2 regions of the Bradyrhizobium sp. INPA03-11B genome follow, and region 2 is predicted to be linked to the other one. Evidence: riboswitches for the same ligand, from Rfam matches in the RefSeq annotation. Region 2 holds a riboswitch; the other holds the start of a gene.
What was found. Region 2 has a riboswitch for S-adenosylmethionine ahead of QMZ05_RS38730 (O-succinylhomoserine sulfhydrylase). Riboswitches for the same ligand answer to the same signal wherever they lie in the genome.
Positions count from the first base shown of each region.

Region 1 (7,232 bases), on a different contig from region 2:
CCGCGGCACAAACCGTCCTGCAGAGCAACCGCGGCGTCGTATTCGGCGTGCACTCCAAGAAGGTCGATGCGATCCCCGGGATTGCGACCCTGCCCGAACAGGGCGCGACATCGAAATTCTTCACCGTGAGCGGTTTCTCGGGCTGGGCGCTGCCGAAGGCGACGCCGCAGCCGATCGTCGACCGGCTGTCCGAACTCTGCGTCGCCGCCAACAACGATCCCAAGGTGAAGGAGGTGCTCGGGACCTTCGTGCTGGAGCCCGCGATCGGCTTCAGGGACAGCAATGCGCTCTATCAGCGCGAATTACCCGTCTGGATGGAAGCCGCCCAGTCGCTCGGCCTGCCGCCGGCGTAGGCATCTCTTCTTGTCAGTCCGGGAGAACTATCCTCACCGTTGTCCCTGCGAAAGCAGGGACCCATAACCACGAATGGTTATCGTTGAACGATGCTGGTACGACGAGTCCCTTCCAACACATCGGCCGCGGAGTATGGGTCTCTGCTTTCGCAGGGACGACGCGCGGGAGGAGTTGTGCACTCATTCCGCTGTCATCGCCCGGCTCGACCGGGCGATCCAGCATGCCGTGGCCCATCGGTTCAATAACGACTGTCTCTGGAATACTGGATCACCCGCTTTCGCGGGTGATGACACTGAAAGCTTGGTTGTTTGCGAGACCCCGCCGCAAATTCGGCGCATCCTCCCCTGGAGGGGGAGGATCGGTGCGCATGGAGCGGAGCGCAATGCGGACCGAGGTGGGGTGATCTCTCAACACGGGCACTGTTGGCTGTGGAGAGACCGTCACACCACCCCGGATCGCGTTTCGCCGCTCAACGCGATCCGACCCTCCCCCTCCAGGGGAGGGTAAGCGAGGATCGGCCTCTACCCGCCTACTTCTTCAAATTCGCGTGCGGGCGGCCGAAGTCGGGCGCGGCGGAGTCCTGGCCGATCTCGACGATGCCGCGGCGGATGGCGCGGGTGCGGGTGAAGTGGTCGAACAGCGCTTCGCCGTCGCCGCGCCGGATCGCACGGGTCAGCTTCGACAGATCCTCGGTGAAGGTGCCGAGCATCTCGAGCACGGCGTCCTTGTTGGCGAGGAACACGTCGCGCCACATCGTCGGATCGGAGGCCGCGATGCGGGTGAAGTCGCGGAAGCCGCCGGCGGAGAACTTGATCACCTCGGATTCCGTCACCTGCGCCAGCTCGTCGGCGGTGCCGACGATGGTGTAGGCGATCAGATGCGGCAGATGGCTGGTGATCGCGAGCACGAGGTCATGATGATCCGGCGTCATGATCTCGACCTTGGCGCCGAGCGCGGCCCAGAACGCGCGCAGCCGGTCGGTCGCGGCGGGGTCGGTGCCTTCGGGCGGCGTCAGGATGCACCAGCGGTTGATGAACAATTCGGCGAAGCCGGAGTCCGGACCGGAGTTCTCGGTGCCGGCGACGGGATGCGCAGGAACGAAATGCACGCCATCAGGCAGATGCGGCGCCATGTCCTTGACGACGGCGCCCTTCACCGAGCCGACGTCGGAGATAACGGCGCCGGGCTTCAGATGCGGCGCGATCTCGGCCGCAACCGGGCCGCAGGCGCCGACGGGAATGCAGAGGATGACGAGATCGGCATCCCTGACCGCTTCGGCATTGGTCTCGACGACGCGATCGACGATACCGAGCTCGGCAACGCGCGCCCGGGACTTCTCCGAGCGCGCGGTGGTCACGATCTCGCCGACGAGGCCCTGTGCGCGCGCGCCGCGCGCGATCGAGCCGCCGATCAGGCCGAAGCCGATCAGTGCGATGCGGTTGAAGAGCGGAGCCGTGGTCACGATGTCACTTTCCGGCCAGGAAGTCGCGCAGCCCCTCGACCACGAGGCGGTTGGCTTCCTCGGTGCCAATGGTCATGCGCAGCGCATGCGGCAGCTTGTAATTGTTGAGCGCGCGCAGCACGAGGCCGCGCCGCGTGAGATAGGCGTCGGCTTCCGCCGCGGTCCTGCCCTTGTCGGTCGGGAAGTGGATCAGCACGAAGTTGGCGACGCTCGGCGTCACCTTCAGCCCGAGCTTGCCGATCTCCTCGGTCAGCCAGTTGCGCCACTGTTCGGTGTGGGTCCGCGACATCTGCACATGCCCGCTATCCTCGATCGCCGCCACTGCGGCGAGCATCGCCGGCGTCGTGACGTTGAACGGACCGCGGATGCGGTTGCAGGCATCGACGATATGCGCCGGGCCGAACATCCAGCCGACGCGCAGCGCCGCCAGGCCGTGGATCTTGGAGAAGGTGTGCGTCACCACGGTGTTGTCGGTGGTCGCGACCAGCTCGATGCCGAGCTCGTAATCGTTGCGCGAGACATAGTCGGCGTAAGCCGCGTCGAGCACCAGCAGCACATGCGAAGGCAGGGCGGCGCGCAGGCGCTTGACCTCGTCGAACGGGATATAGGTGCCGGTCGGATTGTTCGGGTTGGCGAGCCAGACCAGTTTTGTGCGCGGCGTCACCACCTTGAGGATGGCGTCGACATCGGCGGTGAAATTGCTCTCGGCCGCGATCACGTTCTTCGCGCCGTTCGCCATGGTGGCGATCGGATAGACCAGGAAGCCGTGGGTGGTCGAGATCGCCTCGTCGCCGGGCGCGAGATAGGTGTGCGCCAAGAGATTGAGGATCTCGTCGGAGCCGGCGCCGCAGATGATGCGGTCGGGATCGAGCCCATAGGCGCGGCCGATCGCCTCGCGCAGCACGCGCGAGGTGCCCTCCGGATAGTCCTCGAGATGGTCAGCGGCGGCCTTGTAGGCCGCGATCGCCTTCGGCGACGGCCCGAACGGCGTCTCGTTGGCGGACAGCTTGAACACCTTGCGGCCCGGTTCCGGCACCGGGCTCTTGCCGGGCGTGTAGGGCGCAATATCGAGGATGCCGGGGTTCGGCACGGGGCGGGACATCATCTACTCCGGATATACGGACGGCCAGTTCTGACTTCAGGTCCTGCTTCAGGTCTTGCTTCAGGTCCTGGCCGATCCGTTAGAGGGCACCGTATAGCGCGTTGCGTGGCTGCCGACGAGGGCCGAAGAGCGCACCGAGGCGCCGGCCTTGATCAAGGCGAGCTTGATCTTCTCGAAACCCTTGCTCTCAAGGTCTTGCCCGGTGACCGAGACCAGCAGGGCTGCCCCGTCGAAGGCGGTGTCGGGGACCGCGACGATCTCGGCGAGCGGCGCCAGCGCGCGGGCGACATCGGCGTTCCAGCCGGAGACGCGCACGCTCCAGGTCTGCACCTCCGTCACCATGGCGTCGTCAGCGACCCGCGAGATCAGGAACACCGGCAGCGCGGCGGGATGGTCGGCGCGCTCGAGGAACGGCAGCCGCGCGATGATCTTCGGCGCGCCATCGGCCTCCAGCGCATTCCACCACGGCGTGCGGCTCGCGATCGCGGAGACCAGCGCGAGGTCGCCCCTCGATTTAGCCACCGCCTCGACTGCGGCCTGGGCGCTGAAATGCGACACGTAGGGCACCACGAAGCCGAAGTGAAACCGCGCCGAGTCGCGCATCGCGGACTCGCCGACCGAGACGTCAGCATGTACGGCGAATGGCGCCTGCACATAGGTGAAGGTCGAGATGATGACGCGCCAGATGCCCTCGATGGTGTCGAGCGGGAGGATGCCGCGATGGCGCTGCACCAGCTCGCGCATCATGCTGGCCTCGCGCGCCGGGCGGAACGCCGAGCCGACCTCCTGGGTCTTCTTGACCTGGATCAAGCGGTCGATGATGTCGCCGCGCGCCATCAGCAGGCGGTGCACCTGCTCGTCGATCGCATCGATCTCCTTGCGCAGCTCCTGCAGCGAAGGCGGCGACGGGGGTGGGTTGGACATGCTCTCAAACCTTGTCGTCCGGGCGGCCCGATGCCGTGCCGGACAGGGTCCCTGATTAGGAAAGACGGGCAGCGAAAGCAAAGAGAAACGTCGCAGGCGTGCCTTGCGCATTCGGTTAACCATGGGTGCCCGGCAGGGGGAGCTTCGCTGGCCGCCTTGACGGCGGGGGGCCTGAGGACTAGGTTCGCTGCACTCCGTGGTCATTTGAGCCGGCCGGCTTGCAGCCACGTTAAACAACTCGCTAAACAGGCCGGGGACAGATCAGCTCCCGGCCGAACCTTGTTCAGGCCGGGTTTTTTATGGCCTGATTTCTGTTCGAGCCCTCCCGCGCGGAGGCAGGGTCGCCTAGATGAGCAACGTGCGTCCGATACCGAGCCCGCAAACCCAGAGCGATGATCGCGCCCATGAGGCCGATCATCCGTCGTCATCGCTGGCGAAGTTCGGCATGGACCAGCCGCTCAAGCTGGATTGCGGCGTCGATCTCGCGCCGTTCCAGATCGCCTATCAGACCTATGGCCAGCTCAATGCCGACAGGTCCAACGCGATCCTGATCTGCCACGCGCTGACCGGCGATCAGCACGTCAACAACACCCATCCCGTCACCGGCAAGCCGGGCTGGTGGGACACCATGGTCGGCGCCGGCAAGCCGATCGATCCCGACAAATACTTCATCATCTGCTCCAACGTGATCGGCGGCTGCATGGGCTCGACCGGCCCTGCGTCGCTGAATCCCGCGACCGGCAAGGTGTGGGGGCTCGATTTCCCGATCATCACCATCCCCGACATGGTGCGTGCGCAGGCGATGCTGATCGACCGGCTCGGCATCACGACGCTGTTTTGCGTGGTCGGCGGTTCGATGGGCGGCATGCAGGTGCTGCAATGGACCGCGGCCTATCCCGAGCGCGTGTTCTCGACACTCGCGATCGCCTGCTCGACGCGCCACTCGGCGCAGAACATCGCGTTCCACGAGCTCGGCCGGCAGGCCGTGATGGCCGATCCGGACTGGCGCGGCGGCCGCTATGTCGACGAGGACACCCATCCGCATCGCGGATTGGCGGTGGCGCGGATGGCCGCGCACATCACCTATCTCTCGGACGCCGCGCTGCATCGCAAGTTCGGCCGCCGCATGCAGGACCGCGAGCTGCCGACCTTCTCGTTCGATGCGGATTTCCAGGTCGAGAGCTATCTGCGCTACCAGGGCTCGTCCTTTGTCGAGCGGTTCGATGCCAACAGCTATCTGTATCTGACCCGCGCGATGGACTATTTCGACATCGCGGCGGACCATAACGGCGTGCTGGCGAAGGCGTTCACCGGCATCAAGACCCGGTTCTGCGTGGTGTCGTTCACCAGCGACTGGCTGTTCCCGACCTCGGAATCGCGCGCGCTCGTGCATGCGCTGAATGCATCGAGTGCGCGGGTGTCGTTCGCCGAGATCGAGACCGATCGGGGGCACGACGCCTTCCTGCTCGATGTGCCCGAATTCCTCGAAATCTCCCGCGCTTTCCTGCAGGCGGCAGGCAAGGCGCGCGGACTGAAGGAAGACGGCCAGTCATGAGCATGCAGCAGACACTGCCCTTGCCGGGCGTCGCGCCGGAGCGGACCGGCGGTTATCGCAGGGATCATCTCCTGGTTGCCGAGATGGTGCAGCCGGGCTCGCGCGTGCTCGACGTCGGCTGCGGCGACGGCGAATTGCTGCAGCTGTTGGAGAGCCGCGGCATCGACGGCCGCGGCATCGAGCTGTCGCGCGAGGGCGTCAACGGCTGCGTCGCCAAGGGCCTCGCGGTGGTGCAGGGCGATGCCGACACCGACCTCGTCAACTATCCCGACGATGCGTTCGACTACGTGATCCTGTCGCAGACCTTGCAGGCGACGCGGCAGCCCAAGGTGGTGCTGGAGAACCTGCTGCGGATCGGCCAGCGCGCCATCGTCTCGTTCCCGAATTTCGGGTTCTGGAAGATGCGGCTGCAGCTTTTGATCGGCGGCCACATGCCGCGGACGGAGAATCTGCCGGCGAGCTGGTACGACACCTCCAACATCCATTTCTGCACCATCAAGGACTTCGTGGAGCTCTGCGAGCAGATCAACGTCAAGATGGAGCGCGCGGTGGCGCTCGATCTCTACGGCCGCCCGGTACCGCTCAATCTGCCGTGGTGGGTGTGGAACATGTTCGGCGAGCAGGGCGTGTTCCTGCTCAGCCGCGGCGCGGGGAAGTAGGATCTGCGCGGCGCGTCAAACCGGCGCTGCCACCAGTGACCTCGGATCGCGCACCGGCCAGCGGCCGGCCTCGACCAGCGCGATGAAGCGTTCCACCATCTCGTTGAACAGCGCCGGCTCCTCGAGGTTGAGCACGTGGCCCGACTTTGGAAAGAAGGCGAGGCCGGCGGCCGGCAGATGCTGCTTCAGGAACATGCTGGGCGCGATGCAATTGTCATCCTCGTCGCCGCACAGGATCAGCGCCGGCGTCGCCGCGCGCTTGATGGCGTCGGTCATGGTGTAGATCGAGGGCCGGCCGCCCTGGAAGCTGCGCATCGTGTTGGCCGAGCCCTTGGCGTCGTGGCGGGCGAGCGCGGCGTAGAAATCGGCATGGCCGCGCGGGTCCTTGACCAGGAACGGAATCCGGCTCGGCGCCTCGCGCGTCACCTTGGCGACCTCGACCGAGCCGATGGTCTCGTATTGCTCGGCATTGGCGCGGCACTGCGCGCGGAAGGCATCGAGATTCTCGAGGCTCGAGCCGGAGCCGACCGCGGCGAGCGTCATCGACAGCGCGCGCTCCGGCGCATTGAGTGCGATCTGCAGCGACGAATAGGAGCCCATCGAGAGGCCGACGAAATGCGCTTTCGCTATGCCGAGATGATCGAGCACCGCGAGCGCGTCGGTATAGAAATGCTTGTAGGTGTAGGCGTCGGCACTCGCAGGCACGTCCGACGGCGTGTAGCCGCGCGCGGAATAGGCGATGCAGCGGTGGCCGCGCGCGAAGTAGCGCAGCTGCGGTTCCCAGTTGGTGTGATCGGCCGCGAATTCGTGGAGGAAGATGATCGGGGTCCCGCTGCCGGCCTCTTCAAAGTGCAGGCGGACATTATCTTTCGTGGTGGCGTAGGGCATTGAAATTCTCCTCTCGTTGGCCGGCCCCAGATTTGCAGTTAATTTTCACGGCTGCAATGCGGCAGTTCTGGTTCCTTTCTCGTCATCGAATCAGCGCGGAATGACCCAGAAATCGTTTTCCTGGCGTCACATGAAATCTTCCTCTCGCCACATCCCGATTTTCAAAACCATCGCCGCATTCCCTGAGGGAATGCGACGGGGAAACGGGGGGCGTTTCAGAGGATCTCGTGAAGTATGGTTCAGTTGCTCGCGTATCGCCGGTCGCTTCGTGTTTTGGCGCTGGCCCTG
Region 1 is NZ_JASGSR010000002.1:93,100-100,331, reverse strand. It holds gene QMZ05_RS01490 (tripartite tricarboxylate transporter substrate binding protein) at 1-353, shown strand, start outside; gene QMZ05_RS01485 (prephenate/arogenate dehydrogenase family protein) at 884-1,816, opposite strand; gene hisC (histidinol-phosphate transaminase) at 1,821-2,918, opposite strand; gene QMZ05_RS01475 (chorismate mutase) at 2,979-3,842, opposite strand; SAM riboswitch at 4,029-4,108, shown strand; gene QMZ05_RS01470 (homoserine O-acetyltransferase) at 4,192-5,397, shown strand; gene metW (methionine biosynthesis protein MetW) at 5,394-6,056, shown strand; gene QMZ05_RS01460 (alpha/beta hydrolase) at 6,072-6,944, opposite strand; gene QMZ05_RS01455 (TIGR02594 family protein) at 7,179-7,232, shown strand, end outside.
Region 1: linked by a shared signal. The riboswitch ahead of QMZ05_RS01470 (homoserine O-acetyltransferase) and the one ahead of QMZ05_RS38730 (O-succinylhomoserine sulfhydrylase) in region 2 are both predicted to bind S-adenosylmethionine.

Region 2 (7,232 bases):
TGCCGATGATCGACACCGCCGAGATCGTCGCCAAGCGCTACAACATCTCGCGCGAGAAGCAGGACGAGTACGGGCTGGAGAGCCAGCGCCGCACCGCGGCCGCGCAGCAGGGCGGCAAGTTCAAGGACGAGCTCGCGCCGATCACCACCATGATGGCGGTGACCGACAAGGCGACCGGTGCGGTCACGATGAAGGAAGTGACGCTGTCGCAGGACGAAGGTCCGCGGCCCGAGACCACGGCCGAAGGGCTCGCGAGCCTCAAGGCGGTACGCGGCGAGGGCTTCACCATCACCGCCGGCAATGCCAGCCAGCTCTCGGACGGCGCCAGCGCCTCCGTGATCATGAGCGACAAGGAAGCCGCCAAGCGCGGGCTGCAGCCGCTCGGCATCTTCCGCGGCTTCGTTTCGGCCGGCTGCGAGCCGGACGAGATGGGCATCGGCCCGGTGTTCGCTGTGCCGCGGCTCCTCAAGCGCCACGGCCTCAAGGTCGACGACATCGATCTCTGGGAGCTCAACGAGGCGTTCGCGGTGCAGGTGCTGTACTGCCGCGACAAGCTCGGCATCGATCCGGAGAAGATCAACGTCGATGGCGGCGCGATCTCGGTCGGCCATCCCTATGGCATGTCGGGGGCGCGGCTCACCGGCCACGCGCTGATCGAAGGCCGCCGCCGCAAGGCCAAATACGCCGTCGTCACCATGTGCGTCGGTGGCGGCATGGGCGCGGCCGGCCTGTTCGAGGTGTTGAACTAATTCTGTCGTCCCGGCCAAGCGAAGCGCGAGCCGGGACCCATACGCCGCGGCCTTCGTAAAGGGCAGAGCGGCAGCCGGCTTTGCCAATTGCGATGGCCGGTGGTTATGGGTCCCTGCTTTCGCAGGGACGACATCGAGAGTGACGAGGCAGTTGAACTTTTAAAAGGAGGATCCGATGGATCTCGCTTTCACCAAGGAAGAGATAGCGTTTCGCGAGGAGGTGCGTGAGTTCTTCAAGAACAACGTGCCGCCGGAGACAAGGCGCAAGCTGCAGGAAGGCCGCCATCTGTCGAAGGACGAGATGGTCACCTGGTGGCGTATCCTCAACAAGAAGGGCTGGGGTGTCACCCACTGGCCGAAGGAACATGGCGGCACCGGCTGGACCACCGTGCAGCACTACATCTTCAACGAAGAGCTGCAGTCCTATCCCGCGCCGCAGCCGCTCGCCTTCGGCGTCAGCATGGTCGGCCCGGTCATCTACACCTTCGGCAACGAGAAGCAGAAGAAGGAATATCTGCCGCGCATCGCCAATGTCGACGACTGGTGGTGCCAGGGCTTCTCGGAGCCGGGCTCCGGTTCGGATCTCGCGTCGCTGAAGACCACGGCCGAGCGCAAAGGCGACAAGTGGATCATCAACGGCCAGAAGACCTGGACCACGCTTGCCCAGCACGCCGATATGATCTTCTGTCTCTGCCGCACCGACAAGAATGCGAAAAAGCAGATGGGCATCTCCTTCATCGTGTTCTCGATGAAGTCGAAGGGCGTCACCGTGCGCCCGATCCAGACCATCGACGGCGGCCACGAGGTCAACGAGGTGTTCTTCGACGACGTCGAGGTGCCCTACGAAAACCTGATCGGCGAAGAGAACAAGGGCTGGGATTACGCCAAATTCCTGCTCGGCAATGAGCGCACCGGCATCGCCCGGGTCGGCGTCTCGAAGGAACGGCTGCGCCGTATCCGTGCGCTGGCCTCCAAGGTCGAGTCCGGCGGTCGTCCTGTCATCGAGGATCCGGCATTCCGCGAGAAGCTCACCGCCTGCGAGATCGAGCTGAAGGCGCTTGAGCTCACCCAGCTCCGCGTCGTCGCCGACGAAGGCAAGCACGGCAAGGGCAAGCCCAACCCGGCCTCCTCGGTGCTCAAGATCAAGGGCTCGGAAATCCAGCAGACCACCACCGAGCTGCTGATGGAGATCGTCGGTCCGTTCGCCGCGCCCTATGACGAGCACGGCGATGCCGGCTCGAACGAGAGCATGGATTGGACCGCGCAGATCGCGCCGAGCTATTTCAACAACCGCAAGGTTTCGATCTACGGCGGCTCCAACGAGATCCAGCGCAACATCATCAGCAAGGCCGTGCTGGGGCTTTGATGCCCTTCTCCCTCGCCCCGCTCTTGCGGGGAGAGGGTTGGGGTGAGGGGCTTCTCTCCGTGCAGGGAATGCCGAGAGACCTGTACCCCCTCACCCGGATCGCATCTGTCGATGCGATCCGACCTCTCCCCGCAAGCGGGGCGAGGTGAAGAGGCCCCGGTTTGAACAACGATCAGTTAGTTAAGGAAACGAACATGGATTTTGATCTGTCCGAGGAGCAGCGGCTTCTCAAGGAAAGCATCGACGGGCTTCTGACCGATGCCTACGACTTCGATGCGCGCAAGAAGTACATGAAGGAGAAGGGCGGCTGGAGCAAAGCGCTCTGGGGCAAGCTCGCCGAGCAGGGCCTGCTGGGTCTGCCGTTTGCCGAGACCGAAGGCGGCTTCGGCGCCGGCGCGGTCGAGACCATGATCGTGATGGAAGCGCTCGGCAAGGCGCTGGTGGTTGAGCCGTATCTCGCCACCGTCGTGGTCGCCGGCGGTTTCCTGCGCCATGGCGGCTCGGCCGAGCAGAAGGCGAAGTACATCCCCGGCATCATCGACGGCAGCAAGACCTTCGGCTTTGCCCAGCTCGAGAAGAACTCGCGCTATGATCTGTTCGACGTCGTGACCACGGCCAAGAAGAAGGGCGACGGCTGGGTGATCGACGGCGAGAAGTTCGTCGTGCTCAACGGCGAGAACGCCGACACGCTGATCGTCACCGCGCGCACCAAGGGCGGCCAGCGCGACAAGACCGGCATCGGCGTGTTTCTGGTCCCGGCGGATGCCAAGGGCGTCACCCGCAAGGGCTATCCGACCCAGGACGGCCTGCACGCAGCCGACATCACCTTCACCAATGTCGAGGTCGGTGCGGACGCTGCGATCGGCGATCCCGAGAACGGCCTGCCGCTGATCGAGCGCGTCGCGGACGAAGCCCGCACCGCGCTGTGCGCGGAGGCGGTCGGCGCGATGGACGAGTCGCTCAAGGAGACCGTGGAGTACATCAAGACCCGCAAGCAGTTCGGCGTTGCGATCGGCTCGTTCCAGAGCCTGCAGCACCGCGCCGCCGACATGTTCGTGGCGCTGGAGCAGGCCCGCAGCATGTCGATGTTCGCGACCATGGCTTCGGACTTCAGCGATGCCAAGGAGCGTTCGTCCGCGGTCGCGGCCGCCAAGGTGCAGGTCGGCAAGTCGCTCAAGTTCGTCGGCCAGCAGTCGATCCAGCTTCACGGCGGCATCGGCATGACCATGGAAGCCAAGATCGGCCACTACTTCAAGCGGCTGACCATGATCGAGAACACGCTCGGCGACACCGACTACCACCTCCGTCGCGTCAGCGAGAGCGGCGGACTGCTGGCGTAAGCACCACCGTCATTGCGAGCGTAAGCGAAGCAATCCATCTCACCGCGTTGGGAAAGATGGATTGCTTCGTCGCTTCAGCGCAAAATTGCTGTGCAATTTTGTCGCGAGCTCCTCGCAATGACGCTCGAAACAAACAGGGAGGTAACAACAATGAAGAACACCCCGTTCGATCTCACCGGCCAGGTCGCGGTCGTCACCGGCTCGAGCCGCGGCATCGGCCGCTCCTCGGCCGAGCTGCTGGCCAAGCTCGGCGCCAAGGTCGTGATCTCCTCGCGCAAGGCGGATGCCTGCCAGGAAGTCGCCGACGGCATCAAGAAGGCCGGCGGTGATGCGCTCGTGATCCCCTGCAACATCGCGCGCCGCGCGGAGGTCGAGGCGCTGGTCTCGGGCACGATCAAGCACTACGGCAAGATCGACATCCTGGTCTGCAACGCCGCGGTGAATCCCTATTACGGCCCGCTGCTCGACATCACGGACGAGGCCTTCGACAAGATCATGGGCTCCAACGTCAAGAGCAACATCTGGCTCTCCGCGCTGGCGATCCCGCAGATGGCCGAACGCGGCAAGGGCTCGGTCATCATCATCTCGTCGATCGGCGGACTTCGGGGGTCTACGGTGATCGGTGCCTACGGCATCTCCAAGGCGGCGGATTTTGCGCTGTGCCGCAGCCTCGCCGGCGAATGGGGGCCGAAGGGTGTGCGCGTCAATTGCGTGGCGCCGGGCCTGGTGAAGACCGATTTCGCCCGCGCGCTGTGGGAAGACCCGGACAATCTGAAGCGCCGCACCGCGTCGACGCCGCTCCGCCGCATCGGCGAGCCCGACGAGATCGCCGGCGCCGTGGCCTATCTGGCTTCCGATGCCTCGACGTTCATGACCGGCCAGACCATCGTGGTCGACGGCGGCGTGACGACGGCGGCGACGTAAAGCATGATGAACTTTGATTGAGTCGCTTTAGCCGCGCTCGCTTCACCTCTCCCAAGGGAGAGGTGAACCTCCGCTGCCGATCTAGGTTTAGACCTGCTCCAGCGCCCGCTCGAAATCCTCGATCAAATCGTCTGGGTGCTCGAGCCCGGCCGAGAAGCGGATAAAGCCTTCGCTGATGCCGAGCTCGGCGCGGGCCTCCGGCGCCAGACGCTGATGCGTTGTGGTGGCGGGATGCGTGACCAGGCTCTTGGCATCGCCGAGATTGTTGGAGATGCGCGAGATCTTCAGCGCGTTGAGGCAGCGGAACGCGCCGGCCTTGCCGTCCTTCACCTCGAAGCCGACCAGCGTCGAGCCGGCGCCCATCTGCTTCTTCACCGTCGCGGCCTGCGGATGATCGGGGCGGCCCGGATAGACCAGCCGCGTGATCTTCGGATGTTTCGCCAGCGCCTCGGCGATCTTGGCCGCGTTCTCGGTCTGCGCGCGGACGCGGACGCCGAGCGTCTCCAGCCCCTTCAGCAGCACCCAGGCGTTGAACGGCGACAGCGACGGGCCGGTCTGGCGCATGAAATTATGGATGTGCTCGGCGATGAAGGCTTCCGACGACAGGATGATGCCGCCGAGGCAGCGGCCCTGGCCGTCGATATGCTTGGTCGCGGAATAGACCACGACATCGGCGCCGAGCGACAGCGGGCTCTGCCAGATCGGCGTCGCGAACACGTTGTCGACGACCAGCCGGGCGCCGCCGCTGTGTGCGATCTTGGCGATGGCGCCGATGTCGAGCACGTCGAGCGTCGGGTTGGTCGGGCTCTCCAGGAAGAACGTCTTGGTGTTGGGCCGCAAGGCGCGCTGCCACTGGTCGAGATCGAGACCATCGACCAGCGTCGTCTCGATGCCGTAGCGCGGCAGCAGATCCTGCACGACATAGAGGCACGAGCCGAACAGGGCCTTCGACGCCACCACGTGATCGCCGGCCTTCAGCGGCGCGAGGATCGCGGTGGTCACCGCGGCCATGCCGGTCGCGGTCGAGCGCGCGGCTTCCGCGCCCTCGAGCTCGATCATGCGGCGCTCGAACATCGCAATCGTCGGGTTGGAATAGCGCGAATAGATGAAGCCGGGATCCTGGCCCTTGAAGCGCGCCTCGCATTGCTCGGCGGTGTCGTAGACGTAGCCCTGGGTGAGAAACAGTCCTTCCGACGTCTCCCCGAACTGCGAGCGCAGCGTGCCGCCATGGACGAGGCGGGTTTCGGGACGGAAGCGGGCGGTACCTTCAGATTCAGACATGTGACCTCCGAAGTGGCCATTTCCCTCGGAAATGGCCACAAAAAAACCGGCCTGGAGAAACCTCCACAAGCCGGGATCACACTGTCCCCGGCCTGTTTAGCGACTTATTTAACGTGGCTGCAAGCCGGCCGGCTCAAATCACCACGGGATAAGTGCAGCTGATATTCCCTCGCGCCCTTTCCGTCAAGACGGTCATCGGATAACCCGTAAAAGCCCATATTTTGGGGCTTGATGGCCGCTCAGAGGTTGATTTTGGGCCATATCGAGAGATCGCCGAGGGACCGCGCCGTGTCGTTCACGCTGGAAGATGAATCCAACGGAATCCTGCCCGACCGCATGATCGCGGAGATGGCGGAGGCCGGCCTCATTCTGCCCGCCTACGACTTTGTCGAGAGCCAGATCCAGCCGGCGAGCCTCGACCTGCGCCTCGGCGACATCGCCTACCGCGTCCGTGCCAGCTTCCTGCCGGGGCCCGATGCCACGGTCGCCGAGCGGATCGACCAGCTCAAGCTGCACGAGATCGATCTCTCCGACGGCGCGGTGCTGGAGACCAATTGCGTCTACATCGTCCCGCTGCTGGAGAGCCTGGCGCTGCCGCCGGAGATCGTGGCCGCCGCCAACCCGAAGAGCTCGACCGGACGGCTCGACGTGTTCACGCGCGTGATCGCCGACGGCACCCGCCGCTTCGACATGATCGGCGCCGGCTATCACGGCCCGCTCTATGCCGAGATCTCACCGAAGACGTTTCCCGTGCTGTTGCGCGAGGGCTCGCGCCTCAGCCAGGTCCGCTTCCGGATCGGCGAGGCGACCTTGACCGCCGACGAGCTCGATGCGCTGCATGCCGCCGAACGCCTGGTCGATGCCGACGATGCCGATCTCAGCCACGGCGTCGCGCTCTCGGTCGATCTCTCCGGCGAGAGCTCGGGCGGCTTCGTCGGCTATCGCGCCAAGCGCCACACCGGCGTGGTCGATGTCGATCGTCGCGGCGGCTATGCGGTCGATGATTTCTGGGAGCCGATCAAGGCGCGGCCCGACGGCAGCCTGATTCTCGATCCCGGCGAGTTCTACATCCTTGCGTCGAAGGAAGCCGTGCAGGTGCCGCCGGACTACGCCGCGGAGATGGTGCCGTTCGATCCGCTGGTCGGCGAATTCCGCGTCCATTATGCCGGCTTCTTCGATCCCGGCTTCGGCTATGCCGGTGCCGGCGGCAAGGGCGCGCGCGCCGTGCTCGAAGTGCGTTCGCGCGAGGTGCCGTTCATTCTCGAGCACGGTCAGATCGTCGGCCGTCTGGTCTATGAGCGCATGCTCGAGCGTCCCGACGCGCTCTACGGCCAGCGCATCGGCTCGAACTACCAGGCGCAGGGCCTGAAACTCTCCAAGCATTTTCGCGTGTAATTCCGCGAGTCGGATTTCGCGTCATTCTCCGCCGTCATTCCCCGCGAAAGCGGGGAATCCAGTACGCCGCGGCCTCTCGATCGACAATGACTGCCTCTGGAATACTGGATCGCCCGATCAAGTCGGGCGATGACACCGAGTGTTGGTTGCACCGTCGCTTCGGCGATGACACATTCC
Region 2 is NZ_JASGSR010000190.1:1,206-8,437, reverse strand. It holds gene QMZ05_RS38750 (acetyl-CoA C-acyltransferase) at 1-749, shown strand, start outside; gene pimC (pimeloyl-CoA dehydrogenase large subunit) at 925-2,115, shown strand; gene pimD (pimeloyl-CoA dehydrogenase small subunit) at 2,310-3,455, shown strand; gene QMZ05_RS38735 (SDR family oxidoreductase) at 3,606-4,379, shown strand; gene QMZ05_RS38730 (O-succinylhomoserine sulfhydrylase) at 4,467-5,660, opposite strand; SAM riboswitch at 5,736-5,815, opposite strand; gene QMZ05_RS38725 (2'-deoxycytidine 5'-triphosphate deaminase) at 5,949-7,055, shown strand.